DNA from 3 places in the Streptomyces sp. NPDC047028 genome. Region 3 is predicted to be linked to each of the others. Evidence: riboswitches for the same ligand, from Rfam matches in the RefSeq annotation. Region 3 holds a riboswitch; each other region holds the start of a gene.
The links. Region 3 has a riboswitch for cyclic di-AMP ahead of ABZ854_RS00580 (transglycosylase SLT domain-containing protein). Riboswitches for the same ligand answer to the same signal wherever they lie in the genome.
Positions count from the first base shown of each region.

Region 1: it holds a riboswitch for cyclic di-AMP, as region 3 does, so the genes downstream of both, ABZ854_RS11100 (transglycosylase family protein) here and ABZ854_RS00580 (transglycosylase SLT domain-containing protein) in region 3, are expected to answer to the same signal.
Region 2: it holds a riboswitch for cyclic di-AMP, as region 3 does, so the genes downstream of both, ABZ854_RS02805 (C40 family peptidase) here and ABZ854_RS00580 (transglycosylase SLT domain-containing protein) in region 3, are expected to answer to the same signal.

Region 1 covers NZ_JBEYVS010000009.1:107,666-111,498, reverse strand. Annotated here, with positions in the region: gene ABZ854_RS11110 (cytochrome P450) at 1-118, shown strand, start outside; gene ABZ854_RS11105 (transglycosylase family protein) at 298-1,428, shown strand; cyclic di-AMP (ydaO/yuaA leader) riboswitch at 1,627-1,799, shown strand; gene ABZ854_RS11100 (transglycosylase family protein) at 1,804-2,508, shown strand; gene eno (phosphopyruvate hydratase) at 2,818-3,833, shown strand, end outside.
Region 2 covers NZ_JBEYVS010000002.1:144,297-148,129, reverse strand. Annotated here, with positions in the region: gene ABZ854_RS02815 (ATP-dependent Clp protease proteolytic subunit) at 27-671, shown strand; gene ABZ854_RS02810 (hypothetical protein) at 679-987, shown strand; cyclic di-AMP (ydaO/yuaA leader) riboswitch at 1,355-1,578, shown strand; gene ABZ854_RS02805 (C40 family peptidase) at 1,582-2,055, shown strand; gene ABZ854_RS02800 (ATP-binding protein) at 2,207-2,665, opposite strand; gene ABZ854_RS02795 (helix-turn-helix transcriptional regulator) at 2,889-3,749, shown strand; gene ABZ854_RS02790 (DUF397 domain-containing protein) at 3,760-3,833, shown strand, end outside.
Region 3 covers NZ_JBEYVS010000001.1:115,677-119,509, reverse strand. Annotated here, with positions in the region: gene ABZ854_RS00585 (polyprenyl synthetase family protein) at 1-822, opposite strand, end outside; cyclic di-AMP (ydaO/yuaA leader) riboswitch at 1,355-1,538, shown strand; gene ABZ854_RS00580 (transglycosylase SLT domain-containing protein) at 1,544-2,032, shown strand; gene ABZ854_RS00575 (Cof-type HAD-IIB family hydrolase) at 2,059-2,871, opposite strand; gene ABZ854_RS00570 (FAD-dependent oxidoreductase) at 3,173-3,833, opposite strand, start outside.

The sequences.
Region 1 (3,833 bases), on a different contig from region 3:
CCTCACCCGCCTCCCCGACCTGCGGCTCGCCGCCGATCCGGCCGAGCTGCGCTGGCGCGGCGGGCTCATCATGCGCGGACTGCGCACGCTGCCCGTGGAGTTCACGCCGGCCCCGTGAACTCGGGGGCACGACACCGCCGTAGCGCAAACATGACACGCGCTCACCTCTGTGATCTTCACGTGATCTGCGCGGCATTAACTTGTGACAAGTGATCGTATGCCGATACGTTCACCCCTCAGCGTGGCGCCCCAGCTTCACCGCCGCGCCGCTCCTGTTGTCACCCGAAAGGCTCCCGCATGCTCTCCGGGAACGGTCGTCACCGTCGCCCCCGTCAGGCTCCGGCCATCCTCGTCGCGGCAGGAGTGACCGGCTCCGCCCTGGCCCTCCCGCTGCTCGGCGCCGCGAGCGCCCACGCGGCCGACGGCACCACGTGGGACAAGGTGGCCGAGTGCGAGAGCGGCGGCTCCTGGAGCGCGAACCCGGGCAACGGCTACTACGGCGGGCTGCAGATGTCCCAGGAGGACTGGGACAAGTACGGCGGCGACCAGTTCGCCTCCAGCCCCGACCTGGCCAGCCGCTCGCAGCAGATCGCCGTCGCCGAGAAGATCCTCGACGACCGGGGCACCACCCCGTGGGCCACCTGCGCCCTCCTCTCCGGGCTGACCTCCGACTCCGGTTCGGTGACCGTGGACCCGGGAAGCGGCGGCACCGGCGGCTCCGCCGACGCGGGCGACTCGGGCGACTCGTCCGGAACGACCGGTTCCGGTGATTCGGCCGGTACCTCCGATTCATCCGGTCTGCCGGATTCGCCGTCCGGCTCCGGCTCCGGCTCCCCGTCCACCCCCGGCACCGGTTCGGGCACGGGCTCGGACGCCGACTCCGGCTCCGGGACGGGCTCCTCCACCACGCCGTCCCCCGACGCGGGCAAGGGCTCGGGGACGGGCTCGGACGCCGACTCCGGCTCCGGTGCACCGTCCGCATCCGACGAGGCCGGCGGGAGCGACGCCGGCAGTGGCGGGACCAACACCCCGAAGTCCGACAAGTCGGCATCGTCCGACCCGGGCACGTCGCAGGCTGACGACAGTGCGTCCACCACCACGCCCGGAACCGACGACTCGGACAATTCGTGGCAGAGCGGCAGCTCTTGGAGCCTGGTCGACACCGGCGCGCTCAGTAGTGGTGGACGTCACCGTGGGGGCAGTGCGGACGAAAGCGTGACAAACGGTCAGGATGACGCCTCGTCCGGCCGGCACGCCTCCCGCGGCGTGAGCACCTACACCGTCCGCGAAGGGGACACGCTCGCCTCCATCGCCGACTCCCTTGACGTCGACGGCGGATGGCACGCGCTCTACGCGACGAACAAGAAGACGATCGGAACCGACCCGAACCGCATCGCGCCCGGTCAGACCCTGCGAGTCGGGGCGTAAACGGATGCGGGACAGGGGTAGTTGGCGCCCCGCTTCGCCCGGTGATGTCCGATTTGGTGAAAGTGTGGGATGAGTCTCAGAAGCCCTGATCGTCTTTGAAATTCCCCGGATCGCGTGTCTACGGTCAGGACCGCTCGTCACCACGAGCCCCGGCAGTCGCAACGCCGAATCCTGCCAGCGGTTGCCCGGGAACAGTCGTCGCGTCATGCGCCGCAGGCAGGAGCGGGGGACCCAAGGTAAGTGCCGGGCCCAGCAGTTGAGCTGGGACCGGCTGGGGGTGAAGCCGCACGCCGCGACAGCGGGCGTGCGGCCGGGCAACTCAACCGGCCCGAACCCGACAGCTCACCTCGCAGGCGTCGGTGAGGGGATCAATCCATGCTGTTCTCCGGCAAGGGCAAGCACCGTCGTCCGTCCAAGGCCACCCGCGCCATCGCTCTCGCCGGGGTCACCGGCGCCGCCGTCGCCGCCCCGCTCATGGCGGCCGGCAACGCCTCCGCCGCCACGGCCTCCCAGTGGGACACGGTCGCCCAGTGCGAGTCCGGCGGCAACTGGTCCATCAACACCGGCAACGGCTACTACGGCGGCCTGCAGTTCTCCGCCTCCACCTGGGCCGCGTACGGCGGCACGCAGTACGCCGCGCAGGCCAACCAGGCCACCAAGGCCCAGCAGATAGCCGTCGCCGAGAAGGTCCTCGCCGCCCAGGGCAAGGGCGCCTGGCCGGTGTGCGGCACGGGCCTGACGAGCACCCCCTACAACGGCTCCGCCCCGAGCACGTCCTCGAACAGCTCGTCGAACAGCTCCTCGTCGAGCAGCACCACCAGCCGCTCCGGCGACCAGCAGGCCGCCTCCCGCTCCGCCGACCGTCCGGCCGCCAAGAGCGAGAAGACCGTCACCACCCCGACCGGCAAGAAGGTCAAGAAGGGCGACGGCGAGTACAAGGTTGTCAAGGGTGACACCCTCAGCTCCATCGCCGCGAAGCACCACGTCGACGGCGGCTGGGAGAAGCTGTTCAAGCTGAACAAGGACATCGTCGACAACGCCGACCTCATCTTCCCGGGCCAGCAGCTGCACCTGAAGTAGGCAGCGGCCCCGCCCCCGTCCCCACGGGTTCCCCGCCCCGGTGCGTCTTCCCCCGTACGCACCGGGGCGGGGTCTGTTCTACCCGGCCCGGTCGCGCGCCCGCCCGGCTGCCTCCCCGACCGTCCGCCCGCCCCTTTCCCGTGCCCCGTGCACCGACCCTTTGTTCCGGTGGTGAACAATGGGTACGGTCTCCCTGTCCACGGGACGGTCGGTCGGTGGCCGACGCGCCCGGGACGGTTAGGCTCTAGTCGCAAGGCACCGCCGTAAGGCACCGCGCCCCGCACTTTCAGCGTCACATCCCAGAAGGAGATGCTCGTGCCGTCCATCGACGTCGTCGTAGCCCGGGAAATCCTGGACTCCCGAGGCAACCCCACGGTCGAGGTCGAGGTCGGCCTCGACGACGGCAGCACGGGTCGTGCCGCCGTCCCGTCCGGCGCCTCCACCGGCGCCTTCGAGGCCATCGAGCTGCGTGACGGCGACCCCAACCGCTACCAGGGCAAGGGCGTGGAGAACGCCGTCCTCGCCGTCATGGACCAGATCGGCCCGGAGCTCGTCGGCTACGACGCCACCGAGCAGCGCCTGATCGACCAGGCCATGTTCGACCTGGACGCCACCGACAACAAGGGCGCCCTCGGCGCCAACGCCATCCTCGGTGTCTCCCTCGCCGTCGCCCACGCCGCCTCCGAGGCGTCCGACCTGCCCCTCTTCCGCTACCTGGGCGGCCCGAACGCGCACGTGCTGCCGGTGCCGATGATGAACATCCTGAACGGCGGGTCGCACGCCGACTCCAACGTGGACATCCAGGAGTTCATGATCGCCCCGATCGGCGCGGAGACCTTCTCCGAGGCCCTGCGCTGGGGCGCCGAGGTCTACCACACCCTCAAGAAGGTGCTGAAGACCAAGGGCCTGTCCACCGGCCTCGGCGACGAGGGCGGCTTCGCCCCGAACCTGGAGTCCAACCGCGCCGCGCTCGACCTCATCCTCGAGGCCATCAAGCAGGCCGGTTACGTCCCCGGCGAGCAGATCGCGCTCGCGCTCGACGTCGCCGCGTCCGAGTTCTACAAGGACGGCAAGTACGAGTTCGAGGGCAAGTCCCGCTCGGCCGCCGAGATGACCGAGTACTACGAGGAGCTGGTCGCCGCCTACCCGCTCGTCTCCATCGAGGACCCGCTGTTCGAGGACGACTGGGCCGGCTGGAAGGTCATCACCGACAAGCTCGGCGACAAGGTCCAGCTCGTCGGCGACGACCTGTTCGTCACCAACCCCGAGCGCCTCGCCCGCGGCATCGAGGAGGGCTCCGCCAACGCCCTGCTCGTCAAGGTCAA
Region 2 (3,833 bases), on a different contig from region 3:
GCCCGGCCGCGAGGAGGGGTACACGCATGTCCCGAACGTCCGCCCGCCATGTCCTGCCCGAATTCACCGAGCGCACCGGCTCCGGGCACCGAACCCTCGACCCGTACTCGAAGCTGTTCGACGACCGGATCGTCTTCCTCGGCACCCACCTCGACGACACGGCCGCCAACGATGTGACGGCACAGTTCATGCAGCTCGAACACGCCGCCCCGGACCGGGACATCTCGCTGTACCTCAACTGCCCGGGCGGCTCGCACAGCGCGATGACAGCCGTCTACGACACGATGCGGTACGTCAGTTGCGACGTGGCCACCTACTGCCTGGGGCAGGCCGCCTCGGCCGCGGCGGTGCTGCTCGCGGCGGGGACGCCGGGGAAGCGGTTCACTCTGCCGGGCGCGCGCATCGTGCTCGAACAGCCCTCCCTGTCCGAGCCGGTGACGGGCATGCCGAGCGATCTGGCCATCCAGGCACAGGAGTTGGCCCGGGTCCGCGCGCTGATGGAGGAACTGCTCGTCCGGCACACCGGGCGCGACGCGGAGCGGGTCCGCGACGATCTGGAACGGGTGCTCGTGCTGGACGCCCCGGCAGCCGTGGAGTACGGCCTGGTGGACGGCGTCGTACCGCGGCGCGGGGCCGCGCCGACTGTCCCGGGCGCTCCGGGCGCGAGGTGAGCCGCCGGTGCTGCCCGAGGAACTTCCGCCCCTGCCCGCGCTGACGCGCGCGGAGGGTGAGCTGGTCGACCGGTACCTGGACGTCGTCGACCTGCTGGGCCGCGTCAATCCGGCCCGGGACGCCGACACCTACCGCGCCCTGCGGGCCGCTCAGGCCCTGGTGCGCAAGGCGGAGGAGTTGCGGGACGCGCTCGCCCTGATGCACCGGCGCGGCGAGACGGAACTGCACGGGGAGACCCTGGCGCGGGCGATGCGCGTGCTGGACGGCGACCGGCGGACCGCACGGCTCGTCCTGCCGCCCGGCGGGCCGGGCTGACCGGCCCCGCCGGCCGATGCCGGGCCCGGCCGAATCCGTCCCCGGGCCCCGCTCGGCACGTCGTTCGGGCTGGAGTTGAAACGGCCCGAACGACGGACCCACGTCCGGCGTATTTTCAGCATTTTTACTGTCCTTTTCGAGGACCGGCCGGCTTGCGCGGCGCATTGGGCCGTACGGCGCAATCGAGGGTTTCGGGCCAGGTCCGGGTCCCCGTACGGCACCTGACGATGTCTCGAACACAGTGAAGTCCACCCGAACGGGCGAGTGGTGAGTAACGCCACAAAGGGGCGGTTCCGTTGGGATTTTCGGACACGTGTGAGTGAAGATCCCTGACTGACGACAAGCCCCCGCCACAGCGGCGGGGCGGTCCGGGCGGACGCCGAGTCCTGCCGCCGCCCGGATGACCGGTCGACAGGAGTGGATCGGCAGGAGTGGAGGACCCGAGCAAGACGGGTCGCCGGCACGGACGTTCGTCGCAGACGGGCGGATGTGCCGCGCGGCCCTTGGGGTGAAGTCGCGGGAACGCGACCGGGCAACTTCGCCAGCCCGAATCCGACAGGTCATCCTTCACAGGCGGCTGACGAAGGGTTGCGCATGACTGCGCTCAATCGTGTCCCGTCGCTGATGGCACGCGCCGGTACGGCCTCTGCCCTCACCCTCGCGGCCGTGGGCGGCACCATCGTGGCCCCGGGCCTGTCCGCCGACGCCTCGGCCGCCACCATGGCGACGAAGGCCCTCCGGGTCGCGGCGTCCAAGAAGGGCTCCCCGTACCAGTGGGGGGCCACCGGGCCGCGCAGGTTCGACTGCTCCGGGCTCACGCTGTACTCGTACAAGAAGGCGGGCAAGAAGCTGCCCCGCACGGCGGCACAGCAGTACAACCGGACCCACCACATCTCGGCCGGCCACCGAAAACCGGGCGACCTGGTGTTCTTCCACTATGGATCCAGCGTCTACCACGTCGGCATCTACGCCGGGAAGGGAAAGATCTGGCACGCACCGAGGACGGGGGATGTGGTGAAGCTGGAGAAACTCTGGACCAAGCACGTCTGGTACGGCCGGGTCGGCTGACCCGGCTCCATGACTTGAGCGGCGCGGCTCCGGACGGGGGCCGCGCCCCGTGCTCTCCCGCCGGCCCGACCTCAGGTCGGCCCGCCTCAGGTGCCTGCCGGGCCGCCCCAGGCTTCCTGCAGGCCCGCCCCAGGACGCCTTTCGGCCCGCCCTACGTTTCCTGCTGGCCGGCGGCCGGTACCGGTTCCGCCGGGGCCGTCCAGGGCAGTTCGATCAGCACCGTCTTGCCGCCCTCGCGCGTAGGCCGGACGCGGAGCCTGCCGCCGCACTCGGCGGTGAGCCAGCGGATGATGACCATGCCGCGGCCGTTGTCCTGCTGGACGGCCGCCGGAAGTCTCTTCGGGAAACGCGGGTGACTGTCCGTGACGCCGATGCGCAGGTCCTCGTCACGGTCCAGGGCGAGGTCCACCGTGAACGTGGGGGACTGCCCGAAGGTGTGCTGTACGGCGTTGGTGGCGAGTTCGGAGACGATGAGCCGCACGGTGTCAGCCGCGTCGGTGTCCGACGGCAGGCCCCACTCCGCGAGGGTGCCCAGCACGTAGGCGCGGGCCGCGGAGACCGAGGCGGGATCGCTCGGCAGAGTGACGGATGCTTCCAGGTGGTCTGCCATGGCGATGTCGTCCCTTTCCCCCGGGGCCGCGGTCCGACAAGGAGCGGCTGGTTCGAGTACGGTCCCGGACTGGTGCTTCCTCGTCAGACTGCCACCACCGGACCGGTCACGGGGAGCGATCCACCAAGATATGCATATATCTGTCGCTCGATGCGGTGAACTCTGCGACGGCAGAGCGTATTTGGGCGGCCCGTAAGGAGTAATGGCGAGTGAGGAGGAGCCCATGCAGAACGGTCCCGCGGTGCGGCGCCGCAAACTGGGCGCCGAACTGCGCGCGCTGCGCACCGGAGCGGGGCTCACCAGTGGCGACGCGGCCCGCCTGGTGGGCTGGCACCAGTCGAAGGTGAGCCGTATCGAGACCGGCGCCAGCGGGGTGAAACCGGCCGATGTGCGGTTACTCCTCGACACCTACGGGGTCGACGACGGGCAACTGCGCGAGTTGCTGCTGGGGTTGGCGGGGTCGGAGCACGCGAGCGCCCGGCACCGCTGGTGGCACGCCTACCGGGGGATCCTGCCGCCGGCCTACCGGGACTTCATCAGCCTGGAATCGCAGGCGAGCGGCATGCGCACCCTGGAGACCACGGTGGTGCCGGGGCTGCTGCAGACGCCCGAGTACGCACGCGCTGTGACCCGGTCCGCGGTGGAGGGCCTCGACGAGGAGCGGCTGGACGCGCTGGTGGAGGTGCGCCTGGCCCGGCAGGACGTGCTGCGCTCGGATCCCCCGCTGCGGCTGAGCGCGGTGCTGGACGAGGCGGTGCTCCGGCGCGAGGTGGGCGGACCGGAGGTGATGGCCCGTCAGCTCAGACGGCTGGCGGAGGCGGCGCGGCTGCCCCAAGTCAGGCTCCAGGTACTGCCGTTCGCGACCGGGGCGCACGTCGGCCTCACCGGCCCTTTCGTTATCTTCTCCTTTCCGAGCACTTCTGATCTGGACGTGGTTGTTCTGGACCAGTTGACGAGTAGCCTCTATCTGGAACGGAAAGAAGACCTCCAGGCGTACGCGGAGGCCTTCAACACCCTTCGGATCCACGCCCTTTCACCCGAGGACTCGGTGGACTACATCACCGCGATAGGTGACGGCGCGTAGAGGAGGCACCATGACCGCACTGCCTCGGAACGTCCCTTCCAGCACCGATCTGCCCGGCGTGCGATGGCTGCGCAGCAGCTACAG
Region 3 (3,833 bases):
GTCGGAGTCGAGCAGCGCGCACAGCGCGACGTCCTCGGCCAGCCCGAGCCGGGCAGCCCGCTCGCGCAGCCGGAGCACGGGCAGGGTCGGGATGCCCTCGCGCAGGTCGGTGCCGGGGGTCTTGCCGGACTCGTGGGAGTCGGAGGCGATGTCCAGGACGTCGTCGGCGAGCTGGAAGGCGACGCCGAGCCGTTCGCCGTACTGGGTGAGGACGTCGACGACCGTCTCGTCGGCGCCGGACATCATCGCGCCGAACCGGCACGAGACGGCCACCAGCGAGCCGGTCTTGCCGCCCAGCACGTCCAGGTAGTGCTCGACGTGGTCGCGGCCGTCCGTGGGGCCGGCGGTCTCCAGGATCTGCCCGGTCACCAGCCGTTCGAACGCGAGGGCCTGCACCCGGACCGCCTCCGGCCCGAGGTCGGCGAGGATCTGGGAGGCGCGAGCGAAGAGGAAGTCGCCGGTCAGCACGGCGACGGAGTTGCCCCAGCGGGTGTTGGCGCTGGCCACACCGCGTCGTACGGCGGCCTCGTCCATCACGTCGTCGTGGTACAGCGTCGCCAGGTGGGTCAGCTCCACGACGACGGCGGACGGGACGACGCCGGGTGCGTAGGGGTCGCCGAACTGTGCCGCGAGCATCACCAGGAGCGGCCGGAACCGCTTCCCGCCGGCCCGGACGAGGTGCTGCGCGGCCTCCGTGATGAACGGGACCTCGCTCTTGGTGGCCTCGAGCAAGCCTTCCTCGACAGCCGCCAATCCGGCCTGGACATCGGCTTCCAGAGCCTGGTCCCGCACGCTCAGCCCGAACGGCCCGACGACGGTCACGAGGGGTCTCCTGTCTGCTGGTGTCTGCTGGCGATTACACGGTTTGTCGATAGGTCGCTGCCATCACTCAAGTCAGCGTATCCGGTCAGCTTTCGATCACCGCTAGCGCCCACCGCTACAGGCCGGGCCGTACCGGACCACTCCCGGCAGGCCCGCGATCGGATGACAGAAACGGACATTTATCGACTTAACGGATTCCGCGAGATTTGCACAAAAGCACGCATCCCCGAGAACCACGGACACGGATGGCGGCATTCCGGGACGAGCAAATCCCCCATGTCTGATTTTGCATAATTTGCCATTTCGTGAATTGGGTCACGCGAGCCCCGTACCGCCCCATGGCGCACCTCCTCCACATCCCCCCTTGCGTCACCGGCTAGTTGAGGATTGGCGGCTGCAAAGGATCAAGTACTCGAAACGGTACAGACCAAGGTCAACTGACGCGTTGTGTGAATCCGGTACTTGTTCCCGACATGTGCTCTCGCATACGTTCCCGGCCGTCGGACGGACGCCGAATCCTGCCACCGCCCGACACCACCCATCGACGAACTCATTTCGTGTGGCAGGAGCGGGGGACCCAGGTAAGTCGCCGGACCGGACGGCAGTCGTCGTACCGGAACGGCTTGGGGTGAAGTCGTGCCGCCGTCCGCGCGGCGCGACCGGGCACCTCCCCGCCCGAACCCGACAGCTCACCTCGCAGGCGACGGAGAGGAACATCCCCATGTCTGCTGCCGCCCAGCACCGCCGCCCCCGCACCCGCCGCCTCGTCCGCACCCTCGCCGTCGCCGGCACCGGCGCCGCCGTCCTCGCGCTTCCCCTCATCGGCGCCACCAGCGCCTCCGCGGCCACCGCCACCTCCGCGACGCCCTCCACCACCCTCGCCGGCTACCCGAACAACCTCGACGGCTGGATCCGCGAGTCCCTGGCGATCATGGCCGAGCGGCACATCCCGGGCACCTACGACGGCATCTACCGCAACGTGATGCGCGAGTCCTCCGGCAACCCCGCCGCCATCAACCTCTGGGACTCCAACGCGGTCGCCGGCACCCCGTCCAAGGGCCTGCTCCAGGTGATCGACCCGACGTTCACCGCCTACCACGTGCCCGGCACCTCCTTCGACCCCTACGACCCGGTCGCGAACATCACCGCCGCCTGCAACTACGCGGCCGCGCGCTACGGCTCCATCGACAACGTGTTCGGCGCGTACTGAGGCCGGCGATCCCAGGCCTGGACTCGTCAGAGGCTCGGGAACAGTCTTTCGAGGACGACGGCGATGCCGTCGTCCTCGTTCGACGAGGTGACCTCGTCGGCGACCGCCTTCAGCTCCGGATGGGCGTTCGCCATGGCGACACCGTGCCCGGCCCACTCGAACATCGGGATGTCGTTGGGCATGTCCCCGAAGGCGACCGCCCGCTCGGCCGCCAGGCCCAGGTGAGCGGCGGCCAGCGCGAGACCCGCCGCCTTGGTGACCCCGCGCGGCTGGAGCTCCACGGTCCCGGGGCCCGACATGGTGACCGTGGCCAGCGAATCGACCACACCGCGCGCGATGGTCGCCAACTCGTCGTCCGACAGGGTGTGGTGGCGCAGCAGCACCTTGCTGATCGGCGCGCGCCACAGGTCGTCGCGCCGGCCGACCCGCACGGCCGGCAGCGTGGGGTGCGGCATCCGGTACCCCGGCTCGATCAGCGTGAGCCCGTCCACGCCGTCCTGGTCGACGGCCGCGTACACCTGGCCCACCTCGGCCTCGATCTTGCCGAGCGCGGTCTCCGCCAGCTCCCGGTCCAGGCGGACCGACCACAGCAGACGGCCGGCGCCGACGTCGTACACCTGCGCGCCCTGTCCGCACACCGCGAGCCCCGTGCAGCCCAGCTCCTTGAGGAGCGGCCGCACTCTGGGCGCCGGGCGGCCGGTGACCACCAGGTGCCGTGCCCCGGCGCGCGCCACCCGCGCGAGCGCGGCGCGCGACCGTTCGGAGACGGTGTCGTCACCGCGCAGCAGCGTTCCGTCCAGGTCGGTGGCGACGAGTGAATATGCGGGGGAGGCGGCCATGATCAGAGAATACGGACATCGCGCCCCACCCACTCACCCTGTCTTTTCGCTCAGTTGTGTGCCCGCTGCCCCCAAGTGGTGCCCACGGGCCCCGTGATGGCGCGCACGGGACCGGAGGCGTGCGGGACGCGGGGGGGCGGGAGTTGCGACGGACCGGCGCAAGGGTTGCGGGGCGCATCCCCCGGCGGCGGCCCACGGGGGGGCGTCCTTCGGCGACGGTCCACGGGGGGCGTCCTCCGGCGGCGGTCCGCCGGGCGCGCTCCGCCGCGGCCTTTCGCCGGGGACGGTCCGGCGGCGGCCCTCAGCCGTGTGCCGCCGACAGGTGTTTCGTCAGCCGTGGGGAGGCGAACTCCGTGCCGCAGACGAACCGCATCACCGGCCCGAACGAGGCCGCCGCCGGAAGGCCGGTGAAGTACAGGCCGGGCACGGAGGAGACGTAGCCGGCTCCGAGCCTGGGCGCGCCCCGGCTCACCGCGAGCCGCGTGCGGAGCTCGGGACCGAGGAAGTCCATCGCCGCGATGTCCACGCGGTAACCGGTGGCCGCGATGACGTGGTCGGCGGTCAGCCGCTCGCTGCGGCCACCGTGCGTGCGGACGGTGAGCACGGGACTGCCGTCCGGCGCCTCCGCGCCCGCCACCCGGGCTACGTCCGTGACGTGCACGGTGCCCTCGAAGCGCTCGCGCAGCCACCAGGCGCCGAGCGGGCCGAGGACCCGGCGGACCAGATAGTGCCGGGTCTGCTCCGGGAGGAAACGGTAGGGGTCGGCGTAGTAGCTGAGTGCCCACAGGGACCACGCGCGGCCGAACGGCGACTCGGGGCGGAGCCTCGGCTGGTTCCACGGCGGCGCCCCGAAGGCGACCCGGCCGCGTCCGCGCGCCACCACCCGCACCCGGGCCCCCGCCTCCGCCGCCAGCGCCGCCGTCTCCAGCGCGGACTGACCGGCGCCGATGACGATCAGGTCC